DNA from 3 places in the Amycolatopsis sp. CA-211722 genome. Region 3 is predicted to be linked to each of the others. Evidence: riboswitches for the same ligand, from Rfam matches in the RefSeq annotation. Region 3 holds a riboswitch; each other region holds the start of a gene.
The links. Region 3 has a riboswitch for S-adenosylmethionine ahead of ACOCEP_RS39105 (aminotransferase class V-fold PLP-dependent enzyme). Riboswitches for the same ligand answer to the same signal wherever they lie in the genome.
Positions count from the first base shown of each region.

Region 1: another riboswitch for S-adenosylmethionine. It lies ahead of ACOCEP_RS05735 (methionine ABC transporter ATP-binding protein); the one in region 3 lies ahead of ACOCEP_RS39105 (aminotransferase class V-fold PLP-dependent enzyme).
Region 2: another riboswitch for S-adenosylmethionine. It lies ahead of thrC (threonine synthase); the one in region 3 lies ahead of ACOCEP_RS39105 (aminotransferase class V-fold PLP-dependent enzyme).

Region 1 covers NZ_CP184752.1:1,174,418-1,181,648, reverse strand. Annotated here, with positions in the region: gene ACOCEP_RS05760 (TatD family hydrolase) at 1-362, shown strand, start outside; gene ACOCEP_RS05755 (transglycosylase family protein) at 775-2,154, shown strand; gene ACOCEP_RS05750 (DUF222 domain-containing protein) at 2,214-3,221, opposite strand; gene ACOCEP_RS05745 (GNAT family N-acetyltransferase) at 3,368-3,952, opposite strand; gene rsmA (16S rRNA (adenine(1518)-N(6)/adenine(1519)-N(6))-dimethyltransferase RsmA) at 3,993-4,829, shown strand; SAM riboswitch class I at 5,054-5,144, shown strand; gene ACOCEP_RS05735 (methionine ABC transporter ATP-binding protein) at 5,358-6,368, shown strand; gene ACOCEP_RS05730 (4-(cytidine 5'-diphospho)-2-C-methyl-D-erythritol kinase) at 6,488-7,231, shown strand, end outside.
Region 2 covers NZ_CP184752.1:4,381,683-4,388,913, reverse strand. Annotated here, with positions in the region: gene ACOCEP_RS21195 (EamA family transporter) at 1-781, opposite strand, end outside; gene rpsT (30S ribosomal protein S20) at 1,140-1,400, shown strand; gene holA (DNA polymerase III subunit delta) at 1,454-2,437, opposite strand; SAM riboswitch class I at 2,573-2,705, shown strand; gene thrC (threonine synthase) at 2,719-3,984, shown strand; gene ACOCEP_RS21175 (ComEC/Rec2 family competence protein) at 4,003-6,408, opposite strand; gene ACOCEP_RS21170 (ComEA family DNA-binding protein) at 6,405-7,127, opposite strand.
Region 3 covers NZ_CP184752.1:8,527,755-8,534,985, reverse strand. Annotated here, with positions in the region: gene ACOCEP_RS39125 (penicillin-binding transpeptidase domain-containing protein) at 1-173, shown strand, start outside; gene ACOCEP_RS39120 (ArsR/SmtB family transcription factor) at 217-900, shown strand; gene ACOCEP_RS39115 (potassium/proton antiporter) at 1,013-2,491, shown strand; gene ACOCEP_RS39110 (M23 family metallopeptidase) at 2,622-3,305, shown strand; SAM riboswitch class IV at 3,434-3,548, shown strand; gene ACOCEP_RS39105 (aminotransferase class V-fold PLP-dependent enzyme) at 3,581-4,924, shown strand; gene ACOCEP_RS39100 (hypothetical protein) at 4,944-5,552, shown strand; gene lspA (signal peptidase II) at 5,577-6,140, shown strand; gene ACOCEP_RS39090 (RluA family pseudouridine synthase) at 6,137-7,063, shown strand.

The DNA.
Region 1 (7,231 bases), 1.4 Mb from region 3:
TCGAGGAAGAGGGAGCGCCCGACCAGGTCGTTTTCCACTGTTTCTCCGGAGACGAGCACATCGCGCGCCGGTGCGTCGACGCGGGATACGTGCTTTCGTTCGCCGGCACGGTCAGCTTCCGTAACGCCCGCGGTCTCCACGAGGCGGCACGGATCGTTCCGGCGGACCAGTACCTCGTCGAAACGGACGCCCCGTTCCTGACGCCGCATCCGTTCCGTGGGCGGCCGAACGAGCCGTACTGCGCCGCCTACACGGTCCGGCACCTCGCCTCGCTCAGGGGCGAGGCGGTACACGAGGTGGCCGAATCGGTACGGGCGACAGCTGAGCGCGTCTTCGGATTGCCGACAGTCACCGCCGGTTGAACGGATTGCGACATTAGTGATCAGCAATGGTCCACTCTGATGAGTGACCAACGTCACGACACTCCGGGCGGTGTTTGCGCAACCCGGCGAGGTTCGTTACTGTCCCGTGATCGTGCCGGTCGGGACCCGCTCAAGCGGTTTCCGGCTGTTACGCCCACAGTCACGTCAGTGCACGTCGGGGAAGCGGAACCAGGAGAGGTACGGCCTGGAACCGTGACGATGGCGCTGGCTGCGGGTGTCGGACTTCTAGAGGTGTGCGAAGCGCGCATCGAGACGAAGGACGTAGCGGAGTGGTTGTCGAGCTCCTCGACGTCTTGGGAAAGGGAACGACCCAGTGACTGGTAGCAGTAGGCAGGATGGCTCGCGCCTCGGCGCAGAGACGAACACCTTCGCTTCCGCCGGTTCGGTTGCCGTGCTCGACCGCGACACTCAGTACGGCGAGCTCGACTACTCCGACGATCCGCGCATCACGCACCAGGACGTGCTGGCCGCGCTCGGCCCCGACGCCGACACCCTGATGGCCGAGATCGACGTCGATGTCGACGAGCTGATCCGGCTCATCAGCGCCGAAACCACCATGCTTCCGCCGATCATCATCCCGGACGAGCTGGCCGAGGACCGCACCGCGGGCGCGCCGATGAAGGCCGCGACCAAGGACGAGGTCATCGCGAACTCGACCCGCGTCTGGAAGAAGCGTTTCCTCAAGGGAACCGTCATGGCGGTGCTGCTCACCCTCGGTGGTGGCGGCGCGGCCGCGATGGCGATGAACAAGAGCGTCACCCTCGACGTCGACGGCAAGCAGCAGACCGTCCACAGCTTCGGCGACACCGTCGGTGAGGTCCTTGAAGACGCCGGCCTCTCCGTCGGCGCGCACGACTCGCTCTCGCCCTCGCCTCAGGCCGAGGTGGGCGACGGCGGCGTCATCAAGCTGGAGCGCGGCCGCAAGCTGAACCTGGTCGTCGACGGCGCACCGCAGCAGGAGTCCTGGGTCCGTGCGACCAACCTCGGCGAAGCGCTGAACCAGCTCGGTCGTGCCGACCTCGCCAAGGCCGGCACCTGGACCTCGCTTCCGCAGAACGGCGAGCTGCCGCTCGAAGGCGCCACCGTCGAGGTCAAGACCCTCAAGAACGTCACGGTCTACGACGGCGCGAACGATCCGCGCAAGGTGCAGACCAACTCCGTCACCACCAAGGAATTCCTCGGTGAGCTCCGGATGACCCTCGGCCCGGACGACGAGGCCGTCGGCGGTCTCGACGTCAAGCTGGTCGACGGCGCCGAGGTCCACATCAGCCGGACCGGCGTCACCATGGTCAAGCAGGACGAGGAAATCGCGCCGCCCGAGCAGAAGGTCGACGACCCGAACCTCGAAAAGGGCAAGACCAAGGTCGAGGACCCGGGCACCCCGGGGCAGAAGACCGTGACCTACAAGGTCACCAAGCGCAATGGCAAAGAGGTCGGCCGCGAGAAGGTCTCGGAAGAGGTCATCACCGAGGCGAAGCCCAAGATCGTCAAGGTCGGTACCAAGAAGCCCGCAGACCCGGTCATCGGAGACGCCGGCGCCTGGGACCGCATCGCGCAGTGCGAGTCGACCGGGAACTGGTCCGCCAACACCGGCAACGGCTACTACGGTGGCCTGCAGTTCAACAAGAGCACCTGGGACGCCTACGGTGGCGACCAGTACGCCGCGTACCCGCACCAGGCCAGCAAGGCCCAGCAGATCGCCGTCGCCGAGAAGGTCCGCGAGGACCGCGGTGGTTACGGCGCTTGGCCGCACTGTGGCAAGAAGGCCTGACGCCAGTCCATCCTCCTTTCCTGAAGGTCACCGTGTGGGTTTCGCCCGCAAGGTGGCCTTCAGGCCGTTAGTGGCTTCGGGGGCTGAGCCGGATCCCCGGCTCTCGGTCTCGAGAGTCTCGCCCACCAGCGCGTAGGCCGGATGTGGGCTACGTCCCTGGACGATTGCCGGACACCTCCACCGCCGCGGGGCGGGCTTTGGCGACCCTGAGACGGCGCCTGAGCGGGTTTGGGGCGGTTTGTGGGCTCCGCCGCTGGCTCGGCAGTCCGAGGCTGCTCGGAGACGTGTTCCGAGCTCTGCCGGGGCCCAGGGATTTCCGGGTCGCTCTCCGCGAGATCGACGATCTCCGCGAAGGCGTCACCGCGTCGCTCAGCCGGCGAACGGTCGTCGGCTTCCCCATCGGGGGCGGGATAGGCCCGCGGCACCAGGAGCGCGTTCAGGCGGGCGCCGGTCTCGGCATCGAGGTCGCCGCGCATGTCCCAACGACCGGTTCGTTTCTGGCGCAACCAGAACTCGCTCCGCTGCCGATGAGGGCCGGGGTCGTCTTTGGGTTTCCCGTCCGGGTCGTGTCGTGCGAGCAGCTCTGTACCCGCGATCGTGACGTCGCGCGGTCTCGCGACGCCGGCTAGCTCGACCAAGCCCTTCTCGGCATCGAGCCGTGCGGTCGCGGTGATGTGCTCGGGCAGCCTCTTCATGACGGTGACGATCCGGTCGATGCTGGCCTCGGCCAATGCTCCGGTGGTGGCCGCTGTGCCGGTCAGGGGCGCGACGGGGTCGATCGACGTGCCGTCGCGCGCCCGTCTCGAATTGAGCGCCAGCGCTCTGCCGGCCACTCTTTGGGCCTCCGCGCGGGGCACCCGGGCCACATGCTCGTAGAAGACGGCGATCGAGTTGTATCCGAAGAGCTCCCGGACACCTCGTGACTCGATCTCGGCCAGGATCTGGCCGACTTCGGCGACAAGACGTCGCCCTTCGCGTAGCCGAGCCTGCAACTCGTCGAGAAGCAGTTCGGCGTCACCTTCCGGCAGGTTGAGCGGGAAGGCCTTGGGGATGTTTGCGCTGGTCATCCCTCGATTGTCGAGGCAGATTCGAACGAATGCACGGTATCGATCGGGTGGATGATCATTACGCTCCGACTGCGCCGACCTGCGCCGATCACCCTTGAGTGGGATCCGTGCGGCTTCGGAAAAGCCATCCGGATGGTGGGGCCGGATCAGGCCCGGCCCACGCCTGGATGCTGCACCCGGTCCCACTCCTCGCGGAGCACCCCGTAGACGACGGCGTCATGGACGCCGCCGGACCAGCGTCGGGCGCGCCGGAACCGGCCTTCTTCGACGAACCCGAGCCGCCGCCCGACGGCGACCATCCCCGGATTCCCCGAGAACGTGGCGAAGTCCAGGCGGAGCGCGTCGGTGCGAGAGAACAAATAGGTCGTCCACATGCGCAACGCCTCAGTGCCGAACCCGCCGCCCCAATACCGCTCGTCGTAGATGACCAGTCCCATTCGCCGCCAGTCGGTCTCCCTGCTTTCCCAATACCAGCTGACCCGGCCGATCAACTTTCCGTCGCGCAGATCGCATACGGCCAGGCTGGAGCGGGGATCTGGCGGTTCGGTCTTGATCGTGGTGAGCTCGCGCGCCGTGGATTCGGCGGCGGCAGTGGTGGGAGTGCCGAAATAGGGCCCGTTCGTTTCGTGCCAGGGGCGGGCGGGATCGAGCAGGCCGCGGAGTGGCCCGAGATCGGACGGGCGCCAGTCGCGCAACCGGACTTTTTCCCCTTCGAGTACGACGTCGTCCACCGGCCAATCGTGGCTTACCCGACCTGGTTACGATCGTCGGGTGACTGAACTGCTCGGTCCTGCCGAAATCAGGGCGCTGGCGGCCGAGCTGGACGTGCGTCCGACCAAGAAGCTCGGCCAGAACTTCGTGCACGATCCCAACACGGTGCGCCGCATCGTCGACCTCTCGGGGATCGGCGAGGGCGACGTCGTCCTGGAGGTCGGGCCGGGCCTCGGCTCGCTGACACTCGGACTGCTCGCGACCGGCGCCGAGGTCGTCGCGGTCGAGATCGACCCTGTGTTGGCGGGGCGGCTGCCGAGCACCGTGGCCGAGCGAGGTGGAGCCGAACGGCTGACGGTCGTCGGCGCGGACGCGTTGCGGATCACCGCGGAAGATCTGCCCGCACGGCCGACGGCGCTCGTCGCGAACCTGCCGTACAACGTCGCCGTTCCCGTCGTGCTCCACCTGCTCGCCGAACTGCCGTCGCTGACCAGCGGTCTCGTAATGGTCCAGACCGAGGTCGCGGACAGAATGGCGGCCGGGCCGGGCAGCCGGACTTACGGCGTACCCAGTGTCAAGCTCGCCTGGTACGGGAAGGCGCGCAAGGTCGCCGCGGTGCCGCGAGCGGTTTTCTGGCCGGTTCCGAACGTCGACTCGGCCTTGGTCGCGTTCGAACGGGGCGACGTGGTGTCGTCCGTGGAGCGGGAACGGCTGTTCGCGGTCGTCGACGCCGCATTCTCGCAACGACGGAAGACCCTCCGCGCCGCGTTGGCGTCTTGGGCCGGTTCCGCCGAACGCGCCGGGGAGCTGCTCGACAAGGCGGGAATCGACCCCAAGACCCGAGGGGAACAGCTGGACGTCCATCAGTTCGCCCGGATCGCCGCGGCTGCCGGCTGACCACCCTGTCGTAGGTGTGACCGGCGCCGCGCAGTAGCGTGGCCCCCTCCCTCGATTCAGCGCTGCTGAACCGTGTCTCAGCAGGCAGTACGCCTGAACAGGCCTAGGCATACTCGCCGACTTTCTCAGAATATGGACCGTCCATCCTGTATGATGGACGCGACCAGACGTGTGATCTGCGCCTACGCGCTTGCTTTCATCCAGTGGGATCGGTTTTACTCAGTGAGCCATCCCGAGCGACTGAGAGACCTGGCTCGCCGAAGTCGCAGCAACCACCCTCCACAGGGCAGGTGCTACAGCCAGGACCGATGGAGGCTGTGCCTAATGAACAGGGTCACCCACCCGCTCCTGCTGACCAGGCGACGTGTCGTCGATGAAGGTCGCCGCACGGTAAGTGCGTGTCGACGCTCCACCGTTACTGCCTGAGTTCTTTTCCCTTACCTCTGAATCCGTCCGATTCCCGGACGGTCACTCGGTGACGGTTGGCGCGCTCGAAAGAAGCAGCGCCCCATTTGCATGGAGCCCTTCGTGATCACTGTCGAAAACCTGTCCAAGTCCTTTCCCCTCAACGGAAATCCCGTCGTCGCCCTGCGCGATGTGAGCGTGGACATCCAAGCTGGCTCGCTGTTCGGAGTCGTCGGTCCGGCGGGCTCCGGTAAATCGACCCTCGCTCGTTGCATCGGTCTTCAGGAGCGTCCCGACCGCGGTGTCGTCCGTCTCGACGGTCTCAACACCGGGACCCTCGACGGGCGCCGTCTCCGTGAGATCCGGCGCCAGGTCGGCGTCGTGAGCACCAAGCCGGAGTTGCTCGCCGAGCGCACCATCGCCGGCAACATCGCTTCGCCGCTCGAACAGCTCGGCCTCGACGGTCCGCAGCGCCGCAACCGGGTCGGCAACCTGCTCGACCTGGTCGGGCTCACCCCTCGTGCCGGCCAGCGACCGGGCGACCTGTCCGAGGGCCAGCTGCGCCGAGTGGCGATCGCCAAGGCGCTGGCCGCCGGACCGTCGGTGCTCCTGGCCGACGACCCGACGGCGGGGGTGCAGCCCGAGGAGTCCGGTGCGGTCTTGACCGTGCTCGACCGTGCACGCGCCGAGCTCGGCGTCACCGTGCTGCTCACCACGCCCGACGCCGGGGTGGTCCGCCGGGTCTGCGACGACGTCGCGGTTCTCGAGGCCGGCGCGGTCATCGAACGCGGAACCGTGCTCGACCTGGTCTCCGATCCGAACAGCCGGACCGCGCAGGCGCTGCTTCCCGCGATCGAAACCGGGCGGGCACAGGCCTCGAAGTACGACCGGGCAGTCGACGTCGTACTCGTCGGTTTCGCCTCAGTGGGTGCGCTGCTGCCGGAGGCCGCCGGTCGCTTCGACGTCGAGCTCGCCACCATCGGAGGCGGCCTGACCCGGATCGGAGACACCCCGGTCGGCCGGTTCCGCCTCGGGGTGCGCGGTGAGCGCGCGGACGCCGCGCTCGCCTGGATCGCCGAACGCGGCGGCCACGTGACCCACCCGGTTCGCGGACCGCAGGGTGTCGCCGCCTGATTTCTCGCCGAACGGGCCGCTCCGGACGCACCGCGTCCGGAGCGGCCCGTTTCCTTTGACCCATCCGTTCTCTTTCTCCTGGTGACAGTGCAAGTGGAGCGGCCACGTAGGCTTGAGGCGTGCTCGCCGTCGTACCGCCCCCAGTAACCGTCAGGGTTCCCGCCAAGGTCAACCTGCACCTGTCGGTCGGTGACGTACGCCCGGACGGTTACCACGAGCTGGTGACCGTGTTCCAGGCGCTTTCCCTGACCGACGAGGTGACCGTCGCGGTCACCGAAGACCCCGGCGTCGAGGTCTACGGTGAAGGGGAGGGCTCCGTGCCGACAGGAGCCAACAACCTCGCGTGGAAGGCGGCGCAGGCGCTGGCGGCCCATGTCGGCAAGGCGGACGGCGAGTCCAAGGTCAGAGTGGTGCTGCGCAAAGGCATCCCGGTCGCGGGCGGGATGGCCGGTGGGAGTGCCGACGCGGCCGCGACCCTGGTGGGGCTCGCGTCGCTTTGGAAGCTCGACATTTCCCGGGACGAACTGGCCGGTATCGCCGCGAAGCTCGGTAGTGATGTTCCCTTCGCGCTTTACGGCGGGACAGCGCTGGGCACCGGCCGAGGCGAGCAGCTGGTGCCTGTCTTGTCGAGGCACACCTTCCACTGGGTGTTGGCCTTCGACCAGCGTGGTCTCTCGACTCCGAGAGTGTTCGGCGAGCTGGACAAGTTGCGTGAAGAGGGCAGCCCGCCCCGGATCGGTTCGCACACTCCTGTGGTGGAGGCGCTGGCATCCGGCGACCCGCGGCAACTGGCGCTGCTTCTCGGTAATGACCTCCAGGCGGCCGCTGTTTCGTTGCGTCCAGGGCTGCGCCGCACGTTGCGG
Region 2 (7,231 bases), 4.1 Mb from region 3:
TACCGCCCAGGACGATGCTCAGCTCCCTGGCCGGTGCGACGAGGCTCACCGGAGCGATCTGGAGCGCGTAGAGCACCAGCAGGTAGGCGACCGGCGAGAGCACGCCGACGACGAGCACCTCACGCTTGTGTTCGCGCCAGAGCCACGAGACCTCGTCGCGGTCCTTCAGCGCGTACGGCGTCATGAGGAGGCTCTGCACGATCGCGCCGGTTCCGAAGTAGACGATCGGCGGGACTCCGAGGCCGGTGACCGAATGCGCGTCCCACAGGGTGTAGGCGGCGATCGTGAGACCGGTCAGCAGTCCGTAGAGCAGGCCCTTGCGGCGGGCGGCACGATCGGCGGAGTTGGCGTGCGCCGGCGCCCGCCCGGATCCGATCACCAGCACCCCGGCGACGACGAGGAACGCTCCCACCAAGCCGAGCACGCCCGGCCGCTCGCCGAGCAACACGACGGCCGCGAGCACCGAGATCAGCGGCCCGGTACCGCGGGCGACGGGGTAGACGACGGAAAGATCGCCGACGGCGTAGCCGCGCTGGAGGACGACCCCGTAGGTGACGTGGAACACCGCCGTGACCACCGCGGCGACCAACCAGGTCCACTGTGGACGTTGCGGCTCCACGACCAGCGAGACGGCCATGACTGGGACGAGCAGGACAGCGGAGAGGCTGTAGTAGGCCCAGACGAACCGGGCTCCGCCACGACGGATCCGCTTGGCCGCGAGATTCCAGCCCGCGTGGATGACGGCGGCGATGACGACGAAGGACAGGGCGGTGGCGTTCACGACGGACCTTTCACGTTTTCCGCGCGCGCGGAAAACACCGGTCCTCCAGGCTTTTGTCCCGTCAGATGAACGGCGGCGCTTCCGGCCCCGCCGATGGTGCCGCTCGGACCTGTCCCGTCTGCCCTGATTGTGTGTTTTCCCGGGCGGGCAGGCGGCGGAACCCTAGGCACTACGCTCCGCACCGTACCTCAAGCGCCCGTCCCGAGGTGGCCGTGAGCCATCCCCGGACGGCTGTTAAGCTTGCCTTTCACCGTCGTGTGGCATTCCGTCATGGAGGAAACCCGCGCGCTCCCCGAGCACGCAGGGCCGGTCACAGCGCGGCGGTGAAACCACCGAGAGATTCAAGAGGAGCGCCCCCGTGGCCAACATCAAGTCGCAGATCAAGCGCATCACCACCAACGAGAAGGCGCGTCAGCGCAACCAGGCGATCCGGTCCTCGGTGAAGACCGCGATCCGCAAGTTCCGCGAAGCCGCCGACGCCGGCGACAAGGCCAAGGCCCTGGAGCTGCAGAAGGACGCGGCCAAGAAGCTGGACAAGGCCGTGACCAAGGGCGTTATCCACGCCAACCAGGCCGCCAACAAGAAGTCCGCGCTGGCGAAGCGCGCGAACTCTCTCTGATCGGCTTTCGAAGGGGCCCCGGCGACGCGAGTCGCCGGGGCCCTTCGCCGTGTTCAGCGGCTTGTGCCGTGGGCGGCGACGACCTCAAGGACGGCACGCTCCAACGCGTACTCCGGGTCGGCCGCGACCCCCTTGACCTCGGCGTTGAGCCGGGCGACCACCCGCATCGCGGTAGCGAGCCCGTCCTGGCCCCAGCCGCGGGCCTGTCCCTGCGCCTTGCGCACCTTCCACGGTGGCATGCCCAGCTCACCCGCCATCTGGTTCGGGTTGCCGCGACCGGCACCGGACACCCGCGCGATCGTCCGGACGGCGTCGGCGAGGGCGTCCGCGACCAGCACGTGCGGTACGCCCAGCTGCATCGCCCAGCGCAACGACTCCAGTGCCGCCGCCTTGTCCCCGGCGACGGCCTTCTCCGCGACGGCGAACCCGTTCACGTCCGCACGGCCCCGGTGATAGCGCCGGACCGCCTGCTCGTCGACCGCGCCGCCGGCGTCCGCGACCAGCTGGGTCGCAGCCGACGACAGTTCACGCAGATCCGAGCCGACCGCGTCGATCAGCGCGAGCACGGCCGCACCGTCGATCTTCCCGCCGACCCGGCGGACCTCGTTGCGGACAAAGGATTCCCGCTCAGCGGGCTTGGTCAGTTTCGGGCACTCGACAATTTCCGCACCGGCCTTCTTCAAGGCGGCGGGGAGCCCTTTCGCGGCTTTGCTGCGGCCGCCTCCGCTGTGCACGACGACGAGCACGATGCCGTCGGCGGGGGCTTTGACGTAGGCCATCACCCCGTCGGCGAGCTCCTGCGAGATGTCGTGCGCGGACTCGAGGACGATCACCCTCCCCTCGGCGAACAGGGAGGGGCTGACCATCTCCGCGAGTGCCGGGACTGTGAGGTCCGACACCCGGATCCGGGTGAGATCCGCCGTCGGATCGGCCGCTTTGGCCGCGTCCGAGGCGCTGCGGACCGCGCGTTCGATCAGCAGCTCTTCCTCACCGAGAACCAGGACCAGCGGCGATGGGGCGGAAGCTTGCGTCGTCACGGTGACGATCCTGCCACTCCTCCTCTCGTGTGCTTTGTCCGGTGATGTGTTGCGGGCACGGTGGCCCCACCTGAGCCTCATGTCGTACGGTGTTGGCGAGGCGACGCGATCACACGCGTGCCGACAATCGAATACCGCTCATCCAGAGGGGCAGAGGGAACGGCCCGACGAAGCCCCGGCAACCGGCGTCAGCCTGTCATTCCGCGATCGCGGGATAGCTGACGAACACGGTGCCAATTCCGGCCCGCCACGGCGGGGCAGATGAGGAAAGGAACCTCGCGATGACCGCAACCCTCGGCACGACCTCCACCACCAAGACCCCGGATCTCGGACCGGCCGTCGAACTGGTGTCGAAGGAAGAGGGCCACCGGCAGCCGCTCGCTCCCGAATTCGTTTCCGCCGAGGACTTCTCGCCGCTCGAAGTCGCCTACGACTTCGGCCGCGTGCGCCGCGAGGACATCGAAGCCGGACCGAAGAACATCTGGCGCTACAAGAAACTCCTTCCCGTTCCCTCGAACGTCGAAGAGATCCCCAACACCGAACCCGGCGCCACCCGGCTCATCCAGGCCGACAGGCTCGCGAAAGCCTTGGGCGTCAAGAAGGTCTGGGTCAAGGACGACACCGGTAACCCCACGCACTCGTTCAAGGACCGCGTGGTCGCCGTCGCTCTGGCGGCCGCGCGCGAATTCGGGTTCGACGTGCTCGCCTGTCCCTCGACCGGCAACCTGGCCAACGCCGTCGCCGCCGCGGCGGCCCGCGCCGGCTGGCGGTCGGTCGTGCTGATCCCGAAGACCCTGGAACGCGCCAAGATCCTCACCACCGCCGTGTACGACGGTGACCTGATCGCGGTCGACGGCAACTACGACGACGTGAACCGGCTCGCCACCCAGCTCGCCGCCGAGCAGGAGAGCTGGGCGTTCGTCAACGTGAACGTCCGGCCCTACTACTCGGAAGGCTCCAAGACGCTGGCCTTCGAGGTCGCCGAACAGCTCGGCTGGCGGCTTCCCTCCCAGATCGTGGTGCCGATCGCCTCCGGTTCCCAGCTCACCAAGGTGGACAAGGGTTTCCGCGAGTTCGGACAGCTCGGACTCGTCGACGAGACGCCGTACAAGGTGTTCGGCGCGCAGGCCACCGGCTGCTCCCCCGTCTCGGCGGCCTTCCGCGCCGGGCACGACGTCGTCCAGCCGGTCAAGCCGGACACGATCGCCCGCTCGCTGGCGATCGGGAACCCGGCCGACGGCCCCTACGTCCTCGACGTGGTCAACCGCACCGGTGGCGCGATCGAAGACGTCACCGACGAGGAGGTCGTCGAGGGCATCCGGCTGCTCGCCCGCACCGAAGGCATCTTCACCGAGACCGCCGGCGGCGTCACCGTCGCGACGGCCAAGAAGCTCATCGAGACGGGCAAGCTCAACCCGGACGAGGAGATCGTCCTGCTGATCACCGGCGACGGCCTCAAGACCCTCGACGCCGTCGAGGACAAGATCGGCCCGAAGGCCACCGTCAGCGCCTCGGCCGACGCGGTCCGCGAGGCTCTGGGCATCTGAGTTACCCGCCGGCCCGCCTCAAGAACGAGGCGGGCCGCGGGGCTCACCCCGGCGTACCAGGGCGAGACCCCGCGCGTCGGCGATGACGGCGGTGTCGCCGTCGGTGTCCGTCCTGGCGACCGCCGCGCCGACGGCCACCAGATTGTCCAAAGTGGACTTGTTCGGATGTCCGTAGTTGTTTCCGGCGCCGACGCTCACCAACGCCGCCCGCGGCGCGACGGCGTTGAGGAAGTCCGGTGCCGTGTAACGGCTTCCGTGGTGCGGGACCTTCAGAATCTCGGCACGCAGTTCGGCGCCCTCGGCCATCAGGTCGGTCTGCGCCGCAAGCTCGATGTCTCCCGTCAGCAGCACCCGGCCCGCCGGGGTCCCGGCACGCAGGACGACGGAACCGTTGTTGATCACCGTGCCGTCCTGTTCACGGACCAACCGGCTGGTGGCATACCGCGGCCCCAGTACGTCCAGTGACAGCCCCGGCCAGTCCAGCCGTTGGCCGATCTCCAGCTCCAGCAAGGGAATCCCGCGGCGCGCGGTCTCGTCCGCGACCTGCTGCCACGCCCAAGCGGGAGCCCGTCCGGGCCCGACGGCGACCGCCCCGACCGACCTGCCCTCGAAGACGGATTCGAGACCGCCGATGTGGTCGGCGTGCAGATGGCTCAGCACGATCAACGGCACCCGGTCGACGCCGAGCCTGCTCAGGCATTCGTCGACCGGCCCCGGTTCCGGCCCGGTGTCGACCAGGATCGCCCGCCCTCGCTCGCCTGTGGCGAGGGCGACGGCATCACCCTGCCCGACGTCGCAGGCGACGGCGCTCCACGACGCCGGCGGCCATGCCGGAGCGAGCACTCGCACCGGCACGAACACGAGCAGCCCGGCCGCCAACGCGACCGCCAGGAGGATCCTGGCGTGCCGCAGCCGGATGGCGACGAGCAGGACGACGAGCGATCCGGCCGCCAGAAGCCCGCCCCACCAGCCATCCGGCCAGTCCAGGACCGCTCCCGGCGCGCGGGCGCCGTGGCGGGCCACGGTGATGAGCCAGCTCGCCTCGGGTTCGGTCAGGCGGACCAGCAGTGTTCCGGCCGACGGCCACCACGGGCCGATCACGGTGGCGAGCACGCCGAACACGGTGGCCGGGGCGACCACCGGCGCGGCGAGCACGTTGGTCACCACCGAGACGAGGCTGACCGATCCCGCCATGCCCGCGATGACCGGCGTCGTCACCACGAACGCGGCCAGCGGGATGGTCAGCCCCTCGGCGTAGCCGGCCGGAACACCGCGTCCGACCAGCCATTCCGCCCACCTCGGCGCCAGCAGTACCAGACCGGCCGTGGCCAGCACCGAGAGCGCGAACCCGAAGTCGGCGGCCATCGCCGGGTCGGCCACGACGAGCCCGGCCACCGCGAACGCCAGCGCGGGCAGCGCCGAACCCCGGCGCCCCAGTGCCAGCGCCAGCAGCCCGACCGCCCCCATCACTCCGGCGCGGAGCACGCTGGGCGCGGGCCCGGCGAGGACCACGAACCCGGCGAGCCCCGCGGCGGCCGCGGCGGCGGAGGTCCGCGGCCCGACCCGGAGCAGCCTCAACAGGAGAAGGATCGAGCCGCAGACGATCGCCACGTTCCCACCGCTCACGGCCATCAGGTGGGACATGCCGGAGTCCGTGAACTCGCGTTCGACCCTCGGGGAAAGTGTGCTCGTATCCCCCACGACCAGTCCGGGCACGAGACCGGCCTGCTCTTCCGGGAGTACGGCGCACAGCGTTCGGAGCCCGGTGCGCAGCGATTCCGCGGCTCGTTGCCACCAAGGCGCCGGCCCGAGGGCCGACGGCGGGCCTCGCACCGAGAGGACCGCGACCGTCAACTCGGCCCCTTTCGACGGCGCGAGCCGCCCCGAGGTGGTGACCTGCTGCCCGGGCAGCAGGCCGGTCCACCCCTCGGCGGGAGCGAGCAGGAGGATCCGGCCGGCTGAATCCACCGCTCGCTCATCCGCCACCGCGGTGTCCACCGTCGCGGCGATGACCACCAGGCGGGTGCCCGCCCGGCGATCGGCGTATCCGGCACCGCGGACCGGACGTGGCCGCTCGGTGATCACCACCCTCGCGGTGGCGTCACTCCCCCGTGCGGCGGCGGCACGGAGGTCGTCGTGTTCGGCGGCCCGGATCCGCAGTGCCACCGGACCGGCGGTGAGCACGCCGAGGACCGCCAGGGCTCCCAGGCCCGCCACCCACCGGGACGCCGTCCGGCGGGCGCGGACACCGGCGGCGATCGCGAGCCCCACGGCGGCCGCACCGCAGAGCATCGTGATCCACCAGCCGCCCAACAGCCCGGAAAGTGTGCCGAGCCAGGCAGTCGCCGCGGCCGGTATCAGCCGCAGGTCCTGCCCTCGCCACGACGCGGTGTCCACTTCGGACGGATCGGCGGACGGGTTCATCCGACGGACACCACTTCCCGGAGTTTTCGATACTTACTTTCGCCGATCCCTTCTACGTCACGGAGTTGCTCGACGGTGGTGAACCCGCCGTGCCCGGACCGCCAGTCGACGATGCGTTTCGCCATCACTTCGCCGACCCCGGGCAGGGTGTCGAGTTGCTCGGCCGTGGCCGAGTTCAGGTCGAGCTTCCCCTGCGGTGCCGCCGTTCCCGCCGCGGCGGGAACGGCGACGCCCACGGCCACCTGCTCACCATCGGTGAGCTTCCGGGCCAGATTCACTCCGGTCAGATCCGTTCCGGGCTGTGCCCCACCGGCCGCCGTGAGGGCATCGGCGACCCGTGCGCCCGGAGGAACCGTGACCAGGCCGGGTTTGAGGACCCGGCCGACGACGCTGATCACCAGAGGCGCCTTTCCCGCCGCGGCGGGGACGTCTCCGGCGGCCTTCGCCGACGGCAGGGGCGGCGGGGTCTCCGCCTCCGGCCGGTGTCCGAACAAGGCGATCGCGCCGATCACGATCACGGCCACCGCGATCAGCACGGCCGCCACGGCGAACCACCGCCGGTTCACCGGGATCCCGTCCGCCGTGAACCGGGCGGGCACCCAGCGGCGGGCGAGCCTGCCCGCGGGCGGGCCCTGGGTTGGCGACGACAGCTGCGCTGCCAGCCACGCCAGCCTGGCGTTGACGGAGGGTCCCGATGGACGGGCGGTTTGGTCGAACACGTGAACGACGCTACGGAGCGGGAGCGGTGAGCGGCAGTGGTGAATCCCGAGGCTGTGGACAAGTGGGGTGTTGTGGACAACCCGGCCGCGAGCGAGGCCTGCGC
Region 3 (7,231 bases):
AGGGGAGCGGAGCCGTTTTCGGCAAGACGGGGACGGCGCAGTTCGGCTCGGGGGCGGACGCCAACGGCTGGTTCGTCGGCTATCGCGGCGACGTCGCTTTCGCCGTCATGCTCGAAGGTTCCAACGACTCCAAGCCCGCGGTGCAGCTCGCGGCGAAGTTCCTGGCGGGCTGACGCTTCGGCGGTCACCGAAGCGTGGGTCTTCTACGGTGGACGGATGGAAACGATCGCCCTGGCCGAGGTCGCGGCCGTGCTCGCCGACCCGAGCCGCGCGTCGATGTGCCTCGCGCTGCTCGACGGGCGTGCCTGGACGGTGACCGAGCTGGCGAACGCGGCCGAGGTGGCCTCCTCGACGGCGAGCGAGCACGTGACGAAGCTGACCGACGCCGGGTTCGTCGTGCGGGTCAAGCAGGGGAGGCACAGTTACGTCCGGATAGCCGATCCGCGCGTGGCGGAGCTGATCGAGCATCTGGCGCAGCACGCCGAGCACCGGCCGGTGAAGGGGCTGCGGTCTTCGGTGCGGGTGAAGCGGCTGGAGTTCGCCAGGACCTGCTACGACCATCTCGCCGGGACGGTCGGGGTCGCGCTGCGGGACGGGATGCTCGCCGCCGGGCTGATCGACGACGCCGGCGGCCTGGCCCTGACCGTTCGCGGGCGCGAGGTGCTCGACGCGCTCGGTGTGGAGATCGACGGCGGCCGGCGCCCGATGCTGCGCGACTGTCTGGATTGGACAGTGCGCCGTGATCATTTGGCGGGCCGGGCCCCCGCGGCGTTACTGTCTCACGGAGTGAGCGCCGGCTGGTTGTCCCGTGAGGGCAACCGCGCGGTGAAAGTCCTGCCCGCCGCGGAAAAGCCGTTCGCGGAGCTCGGTGTCGACCTGGTGGCCCTGCGCAGTCCGTAGTGGACAGTCTGTAACACAGGTTATCCGGACGCTTTTCGACCGGTACACGAACGTGTGACGATCACCGCCTCACTATTCTGGAGCCCTCACGGCGACCGGAACGGGAGGCGACATGGAGCAACTCCCGCTCATCCTCGGTACCGGCGGCGCGGTACTTCTCGTCGCCGTGATCGCCGTCCGGGTCTCGATCCGGGTCGGCCTTCCCTCGCTGCTGCTGTACCTGGGGATGGGGGTCCTGCTCGGCGAAGCCGGGTTCGGCATCCAGTACGACAACCCCGAGCTCACCCAGTCGCTCGGCCTCGCCGCGCTCGTGATGATCCTGTCCGAAGGCGGCCTCACCACCCGGTGGTCGGCCGTGAAACCCTCGCTGGGCATCGGGATCGCACTGTCCACAGTGGCCGTGGTGGTGAGCATCGCGGTGACCGGTGCCGCCCTGCACTGGTTACTGGGCCTCGACTGGCGGATGGCGTTGCTGTGGGGCGCGGTACTGGCCTCGACCGACGCCGCCGCGGTCTTCTCGGTGCTGAGATCCGCGGGGATCGGCAAGCGGCTCGTCGGCGCGCTGGAGATCGAGTCGGGGATCAACGACGCCCCGGCCTACATCGCCGTCGTCGTCCTCGCCGAGGGGACGACCATCGACTGGTCGCTGCCGCTGCTGGTGGTCTACGAACTCGCCGCCGGGCTGGTGATCGGCCTGGCCTTCGGCTGGGGCGGGGCGTTCGCGCTGCGCCGGGCGGCACTTCCCGCCACCGGTCTGTACCCGCTGGCCACGGTCGCGGTGTGCGTCGTGGCGTATTCGAGCGGGCAGTTCGCCCACGCGTCGGGGCTGCTCGCCACCTATGTCGCGGCCCTGGTGCTGGGGAACTCGAAGCTGCCGCACCGCTCGGACACGCTGTCCTTCGCCGAAGGGCTCGGCTGGCTCGCGCAGATCGGCCTGTTCGTGCTGCTCGGTCTGTTCGCCTCGCCGAGCCGGATCTTCGAAAGCCTGGTCCAGGGCCTGGTCGCGGGCGCGGTCGTGCTGCTGCTCGCCCGCCCGCTGTCGGTGCTGCTGTCGGCGCTGCCGTTCAAGATCCCCTGGCGGGAACAGGTGTTCCTGTCGTGGGCCGGGCTGCGTGGCGCGGTCCCGATCGTGCTCGCGCTGATCCCGCTGTCGTCCGGGGTGCCGGGTGCGCAAGAGCTGGTCGACGCGGTGTTCGTGCTGGTCATCGTGCTGACGCTGCTCCAGGGGGCGACGCTGACGCCGCTCGCGAGGGTGCTCGGGCTGGCCCAGCACGCCGAGGCACACGAGATCGACGTCGACTCCGCGCCGCTCGACGAGATGGGCGCGGAACTCCTGCAGGTCCGGATCAACACCGGATCGAAGATGCACGGCGTCTACCTGGCCGAACTGCGGCTGCCGGTGGGGGCGACGATCAGCCTCCTCGTCCGGGACGGCTCCGGCTTCACGCCGAACAAGAACACCCGGCTTCAGGAGCGCGACCAGTTACTCGTCGTGACCACCTCCGAGGCCCGTGACGCGGCCGAACGACGCCTGCGGGCCGTCGACCGCGCGGGGCGCCTCGCCAGGTGGAAGGGCGAATCCGGCCACTAGGTCACGAACCGGCACCAGCTGTTCGTCGGTTGATCTCAGAAAATTCTTCCCTTCCGTACTCCTTTTGGATTACTTTCCCGCAATCGACTCCATCGAATGGGTGAGTGTCACGGGGTAAGGAGTACGCAAGGTGACGAGACTTCCTGTGCGGTTCGCCGGTCTGGGGGCAGCTGCGGCCCTCGTCGGAGTGGTTCTCGCCGCTCCGACGGCTGCTGCGGCCGGTGCCTTTCCCGTTTTCGGGCTGCCCTTCGGCACGAGCCAGTCGGTCTACTCGGCGGGGATCCACTCGGACAACGGCACGTCCGGAGTGAAGAACGCCATCGACTTCAGCCCGGGTGACAAGACCGTCCGCGCTCCGCTGGCGGGCACGGTCCGGATCCAGCGCTGCTCCGGCGGCGACTGGGTGACCGTCGACCACGACGGCGGCTGGCGGACCAGGTACTACCACCTGGAGGGTATTTCGGTCACCGACGGCCAGCAGGTCGCCCCGGGCGACGTGCTCGGCCGGACCGGCAACGCGCTGCCGTGCGGTGGCAGCAGCACCGGCGCCCACGTGCACTTCACCCTGTGGACCCTGCCCACGGCCGCCGCCCAAGGCGGCGACTCGCGCGACTTCGGCGTCGGCGCGGGCAACTGGAACGGCCTGTCCTACGACGAGGTCTCGACCAAGGTCGCCGAGGCCTACGGAGAGGCCGTCGACGGCAAGACCTTCGGCGGCTGGCAGTTCGCGGCCGGCACCGATCAGTACTCGGGCACCGCGACCGAGGTCTCCTCCCGCTCGACCATCCCGCTGCCCGGCCGTTTCCGGGTCTGACCTGCCGCTGCCCGGCGCGGCGCGGCGCCGGGCAGCGGTTCTTCCCGCTTGCGGAGCACGTGAGCGGCGTCTCAAGATGCGGACGAGGGCTGGCTCGATCGCCCGCCCATCCGCTAACTTCTTCCGTAGGTCACGAGTGTCAGCGTCAAGCCCCGGCTAGCTGACCGGCAACCCTCCTTCCGCGGTGGGGTGCCCCGGGTGAGGACCTGGCTCGTCGCGTGGTGCGGCGGGCAAGCGCGGGATCCTCGCCGGGTCCCCTGGCCCGGAGGATGACGATGACTCTCGCTCTCGAACGCACCAGCACCCCCGCTGAAACCGTTGCCACCCACGAAATCCCGGCCGTCGCGTGCGCCGATCTGCGGGTTCCGCTGGTCACCGGTGGCGACATCGGCTACGCCAATCTCGATCACGCGGCGAGCGCCCCCTGTCTGGACGAGGTGCGGTCCGCGGTCGACGAATTCCTGCCCTGGTACGCCAGCGTGCACCGCGGCGCCGGGTTCGCTTCGCAGGTCTCGACCAAGCTTTACGAGCGCACGCGCGGAATCCTGCGTGACTTCGTCGACGCGCGGTCGACCGACACCGTCGTGTTCACCCGCAACACCACCGATTCCTTCAACCTTCTCGCGCGCAGCCTGCCGAAGCACACGGCCGTCGTCGTGTTCGACACCGAGCACCACGCCGCGCTGCTGCCGTGGAAGGGGCCGAACGTCCGCCGGATCGAAACCCCTCGGACCCGCCTCGCCGCGGTGTCCGCTGTGGACGAAGCGCTCGCGGACTGCCCGCAGGGCCCGCGCCTGGTGGTGCTCACCGGCGCGTCCAACGTGACCGGGGAACTGTTGCCGGTCAAGGAGATCGCCGCCGTCGCGCGGCGGCACGGCGCCCGGATCGCGCTGGACGCGGCGCAGCTCGCGCCGCACCGGAAGATCTCGGTGCGGGAACTGGACGTCGACTACGTCGCGCTGTCGGGGCACAAGCTGTACGCGCCTTTCGGTGCCGGCGCGCTGATCGGCCGTGCCGACTGGCTGCGCGCGGCCCAGCCGTACCTCGCCGGTGGCGGTGCGACGAAGCTCGTCAGCCGTGACTCCGTGGTCTGGAATTCCGGTCCCGAGCGGCACGAAGCCGGTTCACCCAACACCGTCGGCGTCTACGCGCTCGGTGTCGCCTGCGAGACCCTGGCCGCGAACTGGGACGGCATCGTCGCCCACGAGGACGAACTGCTGGCGCGTCTGCGTCGCGGTCTCGCCGCCATCCCCGGATTCGCCGAACTGCGGCTGTTCGACGCGCCGGTCGACCGGGTCGGCACGCTCAGCTTCGTCGTCGACGGTTTCGACCCGGGCTGGCTCGCCGCCGTGTTGTCCGCGGAGTACGGCATCGGCGTGCGGGACGGCGCGTTCTGCGCGCACGTGGCGACGAAGCGGCTGATCGCCGTCGCCGGTTCGACGGGGCAGCAGGCCGTGCGCGTGAGCCTCGGCCTCGGCAGCACCACCGAGCACGTGGACCGGATCGTCCTGGCGCTGCGCCAGATCGTCGCCCGCGGCGCGCGCTGGCAGTACGAAAAGCCGGAGGGCCGCTGGGTGCCGGAGAACGATCCGAGGGAGCTGCCCCCGTTCTGCGCCTGACCCACTACCCTCACCCCGCATGGGGAACGAGCGGCCGCGTTACTGGTTTCCGCTGGCGTTGCTGGGTTTCGCCCAGCTGGTGGTGGTGGCCTTGTCTCTGGGCGGGATTCGATCCGGGGGCTGGTTCGCGTACGCGCCCGCCGGTGAACGGCATTCGTTCGGGTACGTGGGTTTGTACGGCGTCGAGATGAGCCGCGAGACCGCGACCGCACTGGACAGGTCGTTCGATGTCGTCGGCAGGACCGACGGCTGGCTGTTCGCCGTCTTCGTGGTCTACCTCGGCACGGTGCTCTTCTACGCCCTCCGGACGAAGACCATGCGGTGGTGGAAGGTCGCCGCGATCGCGCTCGGCGGACTGGTCGCCATCGCGCTGGCCGACCTGGTGGGCTACTGGGAATTCGAACTCGACGGCGACGTCCGGAGCGCGATCCTGCTGACGCTGGGCCTGGTCCTGCTGGCGTGGCTGGACCGCAGCGTGCTGGTGCTGGTCGTGGCGGCGGCGTTCGTGGTCTGCGCGGTCGTGCCCGGACGAGGGCAGCTCGCGCTGGTGCTGTCGTCGCTGGTCGTCATCGCCGGGGCGTTCGCGGCGCTGCTGAGCAGGCCGAAGACGGCCGCCGGGGAGTCCTGAACACGCTCAGTGGACAATAGGGCGGTGAGTACTGAGCCCGAAACGGCGCCACCGTCGCCTCCACTGCCCAAGAAGCGCGTCGGCGTGGTGTTCGCCGTCGCCGCGGTGCTGTGGGGGATCGACCTCCTCACGAAGCAGATCGCCGTCTCCACGCTGGAGGGCAAGCAGCCGGTCGAGTTCCTCGGCGGGCTCGTGTACTTCCAGCTGGTGCGCAACCCCGGTGCCGCCTTCTCGATGGCGACCGGGCTGACCTGGGTGCTCGCGCTGGTCGCGATCGCCGTCGTGATCGCCATCGTCTGGCTGTCCCGGCGGCTGCGCTCGGTCGGCTGGGCGATCGGTCTCGGCCTGGTGCTGGCCGGCGCGCTCGGCAACCTGACCGACCGGATCTTCCGTGCCCCCGGGCCGCTGCAGGGGCATGTGGTCGACATGATCTCCGCGTTCGCGCCGAACGGGCAGGGCTGGGCGATCTTCAACGTCGCCGACTCCGCGATCTGTGTCGGCGGCGTGCTCATCGTGATCCTTTCCTTGCTGGGCAAGGACTACGACGGAACATCCACCAGGGACAAGAAGAAAGCGGCGAGCGAATGAGCGCGCGGATGTTGCCCGTTCCGGACGGGCTCGACGGTATGCGCGTCGACGCGGGCCTGGCGAAACTGCTGGGGCTTTCCCGCACTGTCGTGGCGGAACTGGCCGAATCCGGCGAGATCCTCCTCGACGGCAGGCCCGCCGGGAAGTCGGACCGGCTGACCGCCGGCGGACTGCTCGAAGTGACGCTGCCCGATCCGGCGTCGGCCATCGAGGTCGTCGCGGAACCCGTCGAAGGCATGAAGATCCTGCACGACGACGACGACATCGTGGTGATCTCGAAGCCGGTCGGCGTCGCCGTGCACCCGAGCCCCGGCTGGACCGGGCCGACCGTCGTCGGCGGGCTCGCCGCCGCCGGGCTGCGCATCGCGACCTCGGGCGCCGCCGAACGCCAGGGTGTCGTGCACCGGCTGGACGCCGGCACCACCGGGGTGATGGTCGTGGCGAAGAGCGAGCACGCGTACACCGTGCTGAAGCGGGCGTTCAAGGAACGCACCGTCGACAAGGGCTATCACGCCATCGTGCAGGGCCACCCGGACCCGACGCGCGGCACGATCGACGCGCCGATCGACCGGCATCCCCGGCACGACTACAAGTTCGCCGTCGTCCAGGGCGGTCGGCCCAGCGTCACGCACTACGAGGTCGTCGAGGCCTTCCGCGCCGCGTCGCTGGCCCAGATCAAGCTGGAGACCGGGCGCACGCACCAGATCCGCGTGCACTTCTCGGCGCTCAAACACCCGTGCGTCGGTGACCTGACCTACGGTGCCGACCCGGTGCTGGCGCGCAAGCTCGGGCTCTCGCGGCAGTGGCTGCACGCGAAGACGCTCGGCTTCGCCCACCCGGCCGACGGGCGCTGGGTCGAGTTCGAGTCGGAGTACTCGGACGACCTGGCCAACGCGCTGCGGATCCTGCAAGACGAGAACTAGCGTTTAGTCCTCTGAATGCGGCTGAATGCGGCCGGGTACGTGAAGGGGTCCTTCATTGCGTCTAGCGCAGTGAAGGGGTCCTTCACGTACTTGAGGGGGTGCTGGATGTCATGAAAGGGGCGTTCAGGACGAAATGTGTCCTGAACGCCCCTTTCATGACATCCGGGG